Regions from separate parts of the Anaerobacillus sp. 63XJN7_5_ISO-PGPR-S23-430 genome, predicted to be linked through region 1. Evidence: riboswitches for the same ligand, from Rfam matches in the RefSeq annotation. Region 1 holds a riboswitch; the other holds the start of a gene.
What was found. A riboswitch is a leader RNA that binds a small molecule or an ion and turns the genes downstream of it on or off. The one in region 1 is predicted to bind lysine.
Positions count from the first base shown of each region.

Region 2: another riboswitch for lysine. It lies ahead of AC0VYJ_RS15605 (aspartate kinase); the one in region 1 lies ahead of AC0VYJ_RS17380 (Na+/H+ antiporter NhaC family protein).

Region 1 is NZ_CM149686.1:3,323,420-3,328,790, reverse strand. Features, by position in the region: gene AC0VYJ_RS17395 (bifunctional metallophosphatase/5'-nucleotidase) at 1-756, shown strand, start outside; gene AC0VYJ_RS17390 (YunC family protein) at 850-1,143, shown strand; gene yunB (sporulation protein YunB) at 1,281-2,051, shown strand; lysine riboswitch at 2,209-2,389, shown strand; gene AC0VYJ_RS17380 (Na+/H+ antiporter NhaC family protein) at 2,540-4,117, shown strand; gene AC0VYJ_RS17375 (sodium-dependent transporter) at 4,351-5,371, shown strand, end outside.
Region 2 is NZ_CM149686.1:2,953,160-2,958,530, forward strand. Features, by position in the region: gene sdhA (succinate dehydrogenase flavoprotein subunit) at 1-1,553, opposite strand, end outside; gene AC0VYJ_RS15595 (succinate dehydrogenase cytochrome b558 subunit) at 1,628-2,236, opposite strand; gene AC0VYJ_RS15600 (YslB family protein) at 2,545-2,988, shown strand; gene AC0VYJ_RS15605 (aspartate kinase) at 3,019-4,254, opposite strand; lysine riboswitch at 4,499-4,687, opposite strand; gene uvrC (excinuclease ABC subunit UvrC) at 4,767-5,371, opposite strand, start outside.

The DNA of each region.
Region 1 (5,371 bases):
CTTGTAGAGGATACGCTTATTACTCAGTCTGGTAAAAACGGGAATTACGTTGGAGAAGTTTCGATTTGTTTTGATATGGAAACAAAGAAAGTGATTGAGAAGGAAGCATATGCGATAACCGTCCGGAATCGTAAAGAAGACGAGGAAGCGAAGGCGATGATTCAACAACTAAATATTGATGCACATAAGATGCTTGAAGAGGTCGTCTGTCGTCTTGAACAGCCTCTTGAATCTGAATGGTTTCAACGCTCGGTTCTAGCTGATGAGTTAGCTGCCGCTCTTAGAGAGTGGTGTGGAGCGGATATTGGCATGATTAACGCTGGTATGTTGCTTGATGGGTTACCAGAAGGAAATGTATCAAGAGAAGACCTTCATCGCATTTGCCCTCATCCTGTTAATCCTTGCAAAGTGGTGCTAAAAGGAAGCGAGTTACGAGAAATCATTTCTTATTCTATGTCAGATGAAATAGTGAATTTAAGTTTTAAAGGTCTCGGTTTCCGAGGAGAGGTAATGGGGATCATGGCATTCGATGGGCTTGAGGTTACCTCTGTCAAAATGGACGACGGCCTCTATCATGTAACAGATGTTTTTCACAACGGAAATAAGCTTGTTTCTGATGAAGAATATGCCGTTGCCACGGCTGATATGTTCACATTTGGGAAATTCTATCCTCAAATGAAGCATGCTAAAAAGAAATACTTTTTACCTGAAATGCTTCGAGATCTCCTTGCATGGCGTTTAGAAAATAGACATTAAAACTTTCAGTGTTTGATTGTCAAACATGCTCTTTGTCTCATATAGATATAGTGATATTCATTCAGGTCAGGAGGCGGGAATGACGTGATCACTATGTCACCAATCATGATTGACGGTCATCCTTTTACAGCGGTCAGTATGCAGCTTCCGAAAACGAATTTTCTAGCGGTCATGAATGACAATGGGTATATCATGTGCGGCGCACTCGATGTAGCCTTACTTAATGAAAAGTTAAGTGACCGAAAGATTATCGCAGGAAGAGCTGTTGGTGTACGGTCTATTGAACAACTGCTTGATGCACCGCTCGAATCTGTTACGCTTGAAGCAGAAGCGCGAGGCATTACACTTGGAACTAAGGGTAGAGACGCGATGCTTAAGATGATGTGAAGAAAGCCGTAGCACTTGCTACGGCTTTCTTTTCGATTATGAAACATTTAATAGCTTGATATTGGCTCTTTCTAGGAAATTGTCCATACTTCTCATCTCCATGGCATATACATGAAGAAGAGAAGGGAGGGTTCATGTTGTTTCGAACTCGTAGAAAATTCTTTAGAAAGGGGCCGCTTCCCTTTCGATATGTTTTTGTCATCTCCTTTATTATTTTTATCTTTACTACTGTTCAAGGATTATGGATTGTTAATAAAGGAATTGAACCAAGCTTAATCAGTATTGCTGAAACAAAAACACGTCAAGTTGCTGCGCAAGCAATAAATGATGCCATTTCAAAGAAGATCGCAGACGGTATTGACGTTGAGAATTTAATTATCGTTCATGGTAATGATTCCGAAAAAGTACCAAGTTATAGCTTTAACTCGCAAGTTTATAATCGATTGATCTCAGAGGCCACAGAACGAGTTCAAACTTACTTAGATTATGTTGAAGCTGGTGATTTAGATAAGCTGGAAACCTTTAAGAATGATATAGATATCGATTACGAAGGTACCGAAAATCAACAAGGAATCGTATACTCCATACCTTTAGGGATGGCTACAAATAATGTTCTTCTTTCAAATTTTGGGCCGAGGATTCCAGTACGGTTTGAAATGATTGGAGATGTGGTCTCTAATATTGATACAAAGGTGAAAGAAACGGGAATTAACAACACGTATCTTGAAGTGTATATCAATATTAAAGTTGAGATGAACGTAATTATTCCTTTCTCTACAAAGAATACTGAAGTTTCGAACTCTGTAAAAATTGGAGATTTATTTATTCAGGGAGACGTTCCTTATTATTATAATGGTGATAATGGAAATGGTGGAAATCCATCGATCGTTTTGCCGAAGCCAGATTAAGACAAGGAGGCCATTAACCAGCTTCAATGTTCAATGTCGATAGCTAAAAAAATGGTTCCCTTCTAATAGAAATATCTCTGGAATAATCTACAATTGCACAAACAACGAAAGTAAGGTATACTTTAAAACTGAACTTAATATTGTTCCTTATCTTATACGATGAGGTAGAGGAGCAGATCCTCATGAGTACGTGTTGGGAGAATGACACCAATGATCAGCATCGAAAGGGAGATCTGCCGAAGCATAAATAACGGTCACATTATTTGTGTTGGGGCGACATTGAAGAAGTGTCGAACTGTCATTATGAGTCTAACTTGTAATGGAGAACTACTGATCGGGGTGGACACTTAACATTGACTCGGTGAAGCGAGCAATGATAGGACCAATCCTATCATTGCTCGCTTTTTTGCGTTCAAACACGACGAGAAGGCTGAGGGATAGGCGTCCATTCCGGTTATGATGACCAATCATATATTAGGAGGATATTCATGGAGAATTCAGTTCTATCCATTATTCCACCACTCGTAGCTTTGCTAATGGTAGTGGTGACTAGAAAAGTGCTTCCTTCTTTAGGAGTAGGCATTATTCTTGGTGCGCTAATGATCAACAATTGGAGTGTACCTAATTCATTAGAAGAAATTTATACAATCGTAAAAGGGATCTTCATTGATTCCGAGAGCGGTGGTTTAAATACTTGGAACATGTACATTATTTTCTTCCTGCTTTTATTAGGGATGATGACGGCCTTTATTTCGATATCAGGTGGAAGTCGCGCATTTGGCGAGTGGGCCATGAAACGCGTGAAAACAAGAGTAGGCGCACAGATTGTCACAGCGGTATTTGGTATTATTATTTTTATTGATGATTACTTTAATTCGCTCGCAGTTGGGAACGTAAGTAGACCGATTACGGACAGGCACAATGTTTCAAGGGCAAAGCTTGCCTATATCATTGATTCAACTGCAGCACCAATGTGTATTATTTCACCTATTTCAAGCTGGGGCGCTTATATCATCGCGTTAATTGGTGGTGTATTAGCAACGCATAGCATTACAGGTGTTGGCGCGTTAGAAGCTTTTATCAGAATGATTCCAATGAATTTGTATGCTCTCTTTGCACTTGCGATGGTGTTCTTTGTTAGTTATTTTGACATTAATCTTAAGGCAATGAGAGTACATGAAGACCGTGCACAGAAAACAGGAGAAGTGCTTGATCCGAATCAAGGTGCCGTACCTGGTCAAACATCAGGACTACCTGAAAGTGAGAAGGGGAAAGTAGCTGATCTTGCATGGCCTATTATTATGCTAATTGCTGGTACTGTGACGTTTATGGTCATCACAGGAATTCAGGCTGTTAGCGGAACGGATACAGCCGTGACAGCTTTGTCTGTCTTTGAAAATACAGACGTTGCTGCTTCTCTCCTTTATGGTGGAATCATTGGACTTATAACTTCTCTCCTCTTCTTCTTTCCAAAACGAATGGGTGGAGCGGTTCTTGGAAAAGGAATTTGGGAAGGCATTAAATCAATGCTTCCAGCCGTATACATTCTTTTCTTTGCATGGACATTGATTGAAATTATCGGCTCACTAGGGACTGGTAAGTATCTTGCAGGACTTGTTAATGACCACATTGTGATTGGCTTCTTACCAGCTATTTTGTTCCTACTTGCAGGTGTTATGGCGTTTGCAACGGGAACTTCGTGGGGAACATTTGGCATTATGATTCCGATCGCAGGAGAGATTGCTGCTGCTACGGATCCTACCTACATGCTTCCTGTACTTGCCGCTGTTCTTGCAGGAGCTGTATTTGGAGATCACTGCTCACCAATTTCGGATACAACAATTCTTTCTTCAACAGGCGCGGGTAGTCACCATATCGATCATGTGATGACACAGTTGCCTTATGCATTGCTCGTTGCAGGTATTTCGTTACTAGGATATCTGGTTCTTGGCTTTACTGGTAGTTCCATTCTTGGTCTTGTGGCAACAGCGATTCTATTCGGATTATTAATTTTCATGCTAAAAGGAAAATATGCCAACAGACCAGTTGAAATGGCAAATCATTAATCAAACAGGAGGATATTCCTCCTGTTTTTTTATGTATTTTCACAAAAAAGGAGAGATTTATATAGAAAATTGAACGATTCATACGAAAAATGTAAAAAGATTGTTTTGACAAGGACATACGTACTAGATATACTATAAACAAAATAATCTGAATTTACTTAAAAGTCTTAACCTTTTTCTGGAAGGGGGCTTATGGTGAAAAAGGTTAACATTTGTCTAAGGGGGTAATTTATTTGGAAAATCGTGCGCAATGGGGGACAAGGGCTGGTTTTATATTAGCCGCAGTTGGTTCAGCAATAGGTCTAGGGAACATTTGGAGATTTCCGGCCGTAGCCTATGACAACGGTGGTGGAGCATTTTTTATTCCTTATTTATTTGCATTATTAACAGCCGGAATCCCAATTCTTATTCTTGAATTTACATTGGGTCATAAATTCCGTGGATCCGCACCACTTTCGTTCTTTCGAATGAATAAGAAGATGGAATGGCTTGGGTGGTGGGGCGTTATCGTTGCATTCGTCATCTCCACATACTACGCGGTAATTATTGCGTGGGCCATCTCTTATAGCTATTTTGCATTTAATCAAAGTTGGGGTTCTGATACAGAAGCATTCCTCTTCAATGATTATCTGAAATTAACGGTTGATCCTGGACAAACAGGTAGTATCGTACCAGGCGTATTTCTCCCATTAATTGCAGTATGGATCATTACACTTGGCGTACTTCTTGCAGGTGTTAAAAAGGGAATTGAGCGTGCTAATAAAATTTTCATTCCTACATTAATTGTTCTTTTCTTAATCATTGTGATTCGAGCAGTGACACTGCCTGGTGCTGCTGAAGGTCTAAATGCATTCTTTACACCGAATTTTGACAGCATTACTTCAGGAAGTGTTTGGGTTGCTGCATACGGACAAATTTTCTTCAGTTTATCCATTGCTTTTGCTATTATGATTACTTATTCTAGTTACTTACCTAAGAAATCAGATATTACGAATAACGCGTTTATTACTGGTTTTGGTAACTCGGCGTTTGAGCTTCTAGCAGGTATCGGGGTATTCTCAGCGCTTGGATTTATGGCTCAGCAGCAGGGGCTTAGCGTTGGCGAAGTAGTGAGCGGTGGCGTAGGACTAGCCTTCGTTGTCTTCCCGCAAATAATCAATGAGTTTCCAGCTTTGAACGGGTTGTTCGGATTCTTATTCTTTGCTTCACTTGTACTTGCAGGTTTGTCTTCACTGATTTCTATTTCCGAAACAT
Region 2 (5,371 bases), 370 kb from region 1:
ATTACCCGTGCCAACTGAAGCATGTTAGATAATTGTCGAGTAAATGAAGCCCCCTGATTACTCCACTTGGATGTATCATTAATATTGATGTTCTCGTAACGCTCCATCAACTCTTGAATTTTCTCATCTGTTTCCTTTAACTTGTCGTTGTTTCTTACAACCGTTACGTTAGCTGTCATCCATTCGCCAAGCTCTTTATGAATTTGATAAGCATTCTCTGTTCCATTCATCTTCATGATTTCGTCCTGCTTTGCCTGCTCTTCTTGTTGATGCTTTTCAAATAATGAAGAAGAGAGATCCTCAACCGTTGCTTCTAATCCATTAATATAGTCAACCGCATTTGGACCAGCAACCATGCCACCATAAATAGAAGATAATAGCGAGTTTGCTCCAAGACGATTGCCACCGTGTTGAGAATAATCACATTCACCAGCAGCAAATAGCCCAGGAATATTAGTCTGCTGGTTAAAATCAACCCATAAACCACCCATTGAATAGTGTACAGCAGGGAAAATTTTCATAGGGACTTTACGAGGATCGTCACCCATGAATTTCTCATAAATTTCAATAATACCGCCAAGCTTAACATCAAGCTCTTTTGAATCTTTATGTGAGAGGTCAAGGTAAACCATGTTCTCTCCATTAATACCAAGCTTTTGACTAACACACACATCAAAAATTTCTCTCGTAGCAATATCACGCGGTACAAGGTTTCCATATGCTGGGTATTTTTCCTCAAGGAAATACCATGGTTTACCGTCTTTATACGTCCAAACGCGGCCACCTTCGCCACGTGCAGATTCACTCATAAGACGAAGCTTGTCATCACCAGGGATTGCTGTTGGATGAATTTGAATAAATTCCCCATTAGAATAAATAGCCCCTTGCTGATAAAGCGCACCAGCAGCAGAACCTGTATTAATAACAGAGTTTGTACTCTTACCGAAGATAATACCAGGTCCACCAGTCGCCATAATAACCGCATCTGCTTCAAAACTTCTTATTTCAGAAGTTGTTAAGTTTTCACCAACAACTCCTCGGCATACACCTTCATCATCTAAAATAGCGGAGAGAAATTCCCATCCTTCATATTTTGTAACGAGGCCTGCTACTTCATGGCGACGAACTTGCTCATCAAGCGCATATAGAAGCTGTTGCCCGGTTGTTGCACCGGCAAAAGCAGTGCGATGATGTTGTGTTCCACCAAAGCGTCTAAAATCTAGTAGACCTTCTGGTGTTCTGTTAAACATTACGCCCATACGATCCATTAAGTGAATGATACCAGGCGCTGCATCACACATTGCTTTTACTGGAGGTTGATTTGCAAGGAAATCTCCTCCATAAACTGTATCATCAAAGTGCTCCCAAGGAGAATCTCCTTCTCCTTTTGTATTAACAGCCCCGTTAATTCCCCCCTGCGCACATACAGAGTGAGAACGTTTTACCGGAACGATGGAAAGAAGATCTACTTGCATTCCAGCTTCCGCAGCTTTGATGGTAGCCATCAAACCTGCAAGGCCGCCTCCAACTATCACTAATTTACCTTTACTCATAAGAACAGTTCCCCCTTAAATGCTGGCTCTGTCTGAAAGTTATGTATCAGACGTGGTGAAGACAGTTCACTTTCTTAAACGAATGCAAATAATGCGCGCATGCCAATAACTGAAAGTGCAACGAAAATGACCATTGTTACGTATGTCATCGTACGCTGTGATTTTGGTGTTACTGTGAAGCCCCAGCTTACAAAGAAAGACCATAAGCCATTTGCGAAGTGGAAGACAGTACCAAGTACACCAACGATGTAAAAGATCATCATTCCTGGATTAGACAAGATATCAGCCATCATTTGGAAGTTTACTTCTGCTCCCATCGCAGCTTGTATTCTCGTTTGCCAGACGTGCCAAGTTACAAATATTAATACGATAACGCCAGAAATCCGCTGCAAATAAAACATCCAGTTACGTAAATAGCCATATCGACTTACGTTGTTTTTGGATTGAAATGCGATATAAACACCGTAAATCGCATGGAATAAGAGCGGTAAGAAAATGACGAAAATTTCAAGCAAATACCTGTAAGGAAGGCTCTCCATAAAATGAGCTGCGTCATTAAACGCCTCGGGCCCTCTTGTTGCAAAATAGTTAACAGTGAGATGCTGAGTAACATAAAGTCCGAGCGGAATTACTCCTAGAAGCGAATGCAATTTTCGGCTTACAAAGTCTCGACTTGCGGCCATGTTTTGTGTGTCCCCCTTTTAAGTTGTTAAGCTACCATCTGCCAGTGCATTTTTTTCTAATAAAGAAGTCTTTGCATGCACAGAAATCATCGCTTTCTGTCGATTATATTGTGACATACCCATTGTACTCCCATCATTTAGGACCGTCAAGAAAACGTGTACATTTAGATTTTTCAAAATTCCCTTGCAACACCTGCGTATATCTCAATTGAATACGCTTTCTATATATATAAATTCTATCTATGGTGCTATGGAGGATTTGTCGATAAAACGTTATAATTATTTTGTAGAAAAGCTGGGAGGAATTTATGTTTAAGAAGCGCACAAACTCGATTGATTATAGTCATGAAATAGAAACAACTGCTTTTGGATATGAATTTTATAGAGAAGTTCTTATTCCTGAACTTCTTGGTAGTGAACAGCCGGCTGTTTTATATTGGACTGGAAAAGAAATGGCTAGGCAATTCCCGCTCTCCACTCGAGAAGAGATCGAGGATTTTTTTCAGCGTGCTGGATGGGGTAAATTATCAATTGCACAAGAAAAAAAGAATGAAGTAACGTTTGATCTTCAGTCAGCTCTTATCACTGAGCGAAGAAATACTAGTCGAAATGCTTGTTATCAACTAGAAGCAGGTTTTCTTGCTGAACAATATCAAAATATGCTTCGTTGCATCGCTGAAGCCTATGAAACTGATAAAAAGAATGAAATTCAATTCACAGTAAAATGGGACCCAAAAGATCAGATTGAATAGAAAGGAGACCACATGTGGTCTCCTTTTTGATTACATTTGTTTAACAGGGGTTCTTTCATCTAGTTGAAATTTATCGTGTAGCGACTCAATAGCATAAATCATTTTATCTTCTGGAACGATCGTTGACACTTTGATTTCTGATGTACTCACCATCTTCATTTCTACCCCGTGTTCAGCAAGTACTTCAAACATTTGTGCCGCAACACCAGGGTTAGAAATCATACCTGATCCTACTATGGATACCTTAGCAAGTTCTGATTCGTGATAAATATGTTCGTAGGGAAGTTTCACTTTAATGCGACGGAGCACATCAAGAGTTAATTCAAGAGAGGCTGTTTCAATTGAGAATGAGATACTCGTTGTATTTTTCTCTCCTGTACTTTGAATGATCACATCTACATTAATACCATTTGCCGCAAGAGATGAGAACAAGGAAGGAAGTGTTGTAATCTCATTCGGCAAACCTGAAATTGTTATTTTTGTTACATTACTTTCAAAAGCCAGACCTCTAACCACCAAATTTTGTTCCATTGATACGACCTCCTCAATTAGCGTTCCAGGTTCATTCGTAAAGCTCGAGCGGACCTCAAGCAAGATGTTATAGTTTTTTGCAAACTCAACCGCTCTAGGATGTAAGACACCAGCCCCAAGGTTAGCAAGTTCAAGCATTTCATCATAAGAAATCGTAGAAAGCTTTCTTGCACCTTTCACATATCGAGGATCTGTCGTATACACGCCATCCACATCTGTATATATCTCACAACGATCCGCTTTAAGAGCTGCTGCAATCGCCACAGCTGTTGTATCGGAACCACCACGCCCTAGCGTCGCGATGTCAGACGTATCAGTTAGCCCCTGGAATCCTGCTACTATCACAATTTTCCCTTCAGCAAGGTGTTGATTCATACGTGATGCATCAATATCGAGGATTCTGGCATTGCCGTGAAGCGACTCTGTTTTAATTCCTGCTTGCCAGCCAGTTAATGAAATAGCATCGTACCCTTCTTCATTTAATGCCATCGAAAGAAGCGCTGTTGTTACTTGTTCTCCAGTCGTTAGAAGCATATCAAGCTCTCTTGCAGACGGTGTAGCTGTTATCCCTTTTGATAATCCTAAAAGCTCATCCGTTGTTTTGCCCATCGCTGAAACAACCGCAACAACCTCATCTCCATTATTTACAGCTTCCATAAGCCTTTTGGAAACATTTTTGATTTTCTCTACATCTCCAACAGACGTACCTCCGAATTTCAATACGCGTAGTCCCACTCTCTCCATCCTTTCTTTCATGCAGCTCGTTATCCCTCATAGTGCGTAATCATCGCACGTTACAAACACTCACTAACTAAGAGTCGAAATGGATATTAAAAAACTCGGCCACTCACCAGATTGAAATAGCGATAGCCTTCATTTTTTATACTTTAAACTTGTAAAGCGTTTATTAAAGTATAAAAAAACAACAATGAGAAAAACCTCACTGTTGTTTTCATAACAAATCCAAGAAAACGTCCCTTTGTGAGATAGTTCTCCATCCAATTCCCGGGTAGGTATTGGATGACAGCTCTGCACTTATTCAATACAGATCCAGCTTCAGACGGATAAGCGTCTTTCCACTTCGGCAAATCCCCCTTTCAGCTCCTATCACTGAGTCTTAACACTCTTCAGTAAGCTTACTATTGGTTTTTGCGCCTCTACCATCACTTCAACTTTCGAAGTGTGGAACTATTAAATTTCACTCATTATAACGAACTTACGTGAATGCCGCAACATGTTCTTACAAATTAATTTGATTGACTTTCAAATCGAGCGACTACTTCCTCTGCAACATTCATTGGTAGTCCTGCGTTGTGTAAGTCTTCAACGCTTGCTTCTTTCATCTTTTTGATCGATCCAAAATGATTTAGCAGCTTCTTTTTTCTCTTCTCTCCGATACCGGGAATATCATCAAGACTTGACTTAAGCATCGATTTTCCTCGAAGCTGTCGATGAAACGTAATCGCAAATCGGTGTACTTCATCTTGAATCCTTTGCAACAGGTAGAATTCCTGACTATTTCTTGGTAGATAAACAGCTTCAGGAGGATCACCAATAAGAAGATGAGAGGTTTTATGTTTCTCATCTTTCGTCAGCGAGCAAACCGGTATGTCCAGACCAAGCTCATTCTCGAGCACATCCTGTGACGCCTGTATTTGAGCTATTCCGCCGTCAATAATAATTAAGTCAGGAAGCGGACCATTTTCCTTAAGCATTCTTGAATATCTTCTTCTCACAACCTCTTTCATAGAACCTACATCGTTTGGTCCTTCCACTGTTTTGATTTTGTACTTGCGATACTCATTTTTCTTTGGCTTTCCATCAAGAAAAACAACCATAGCGGATACAGGGT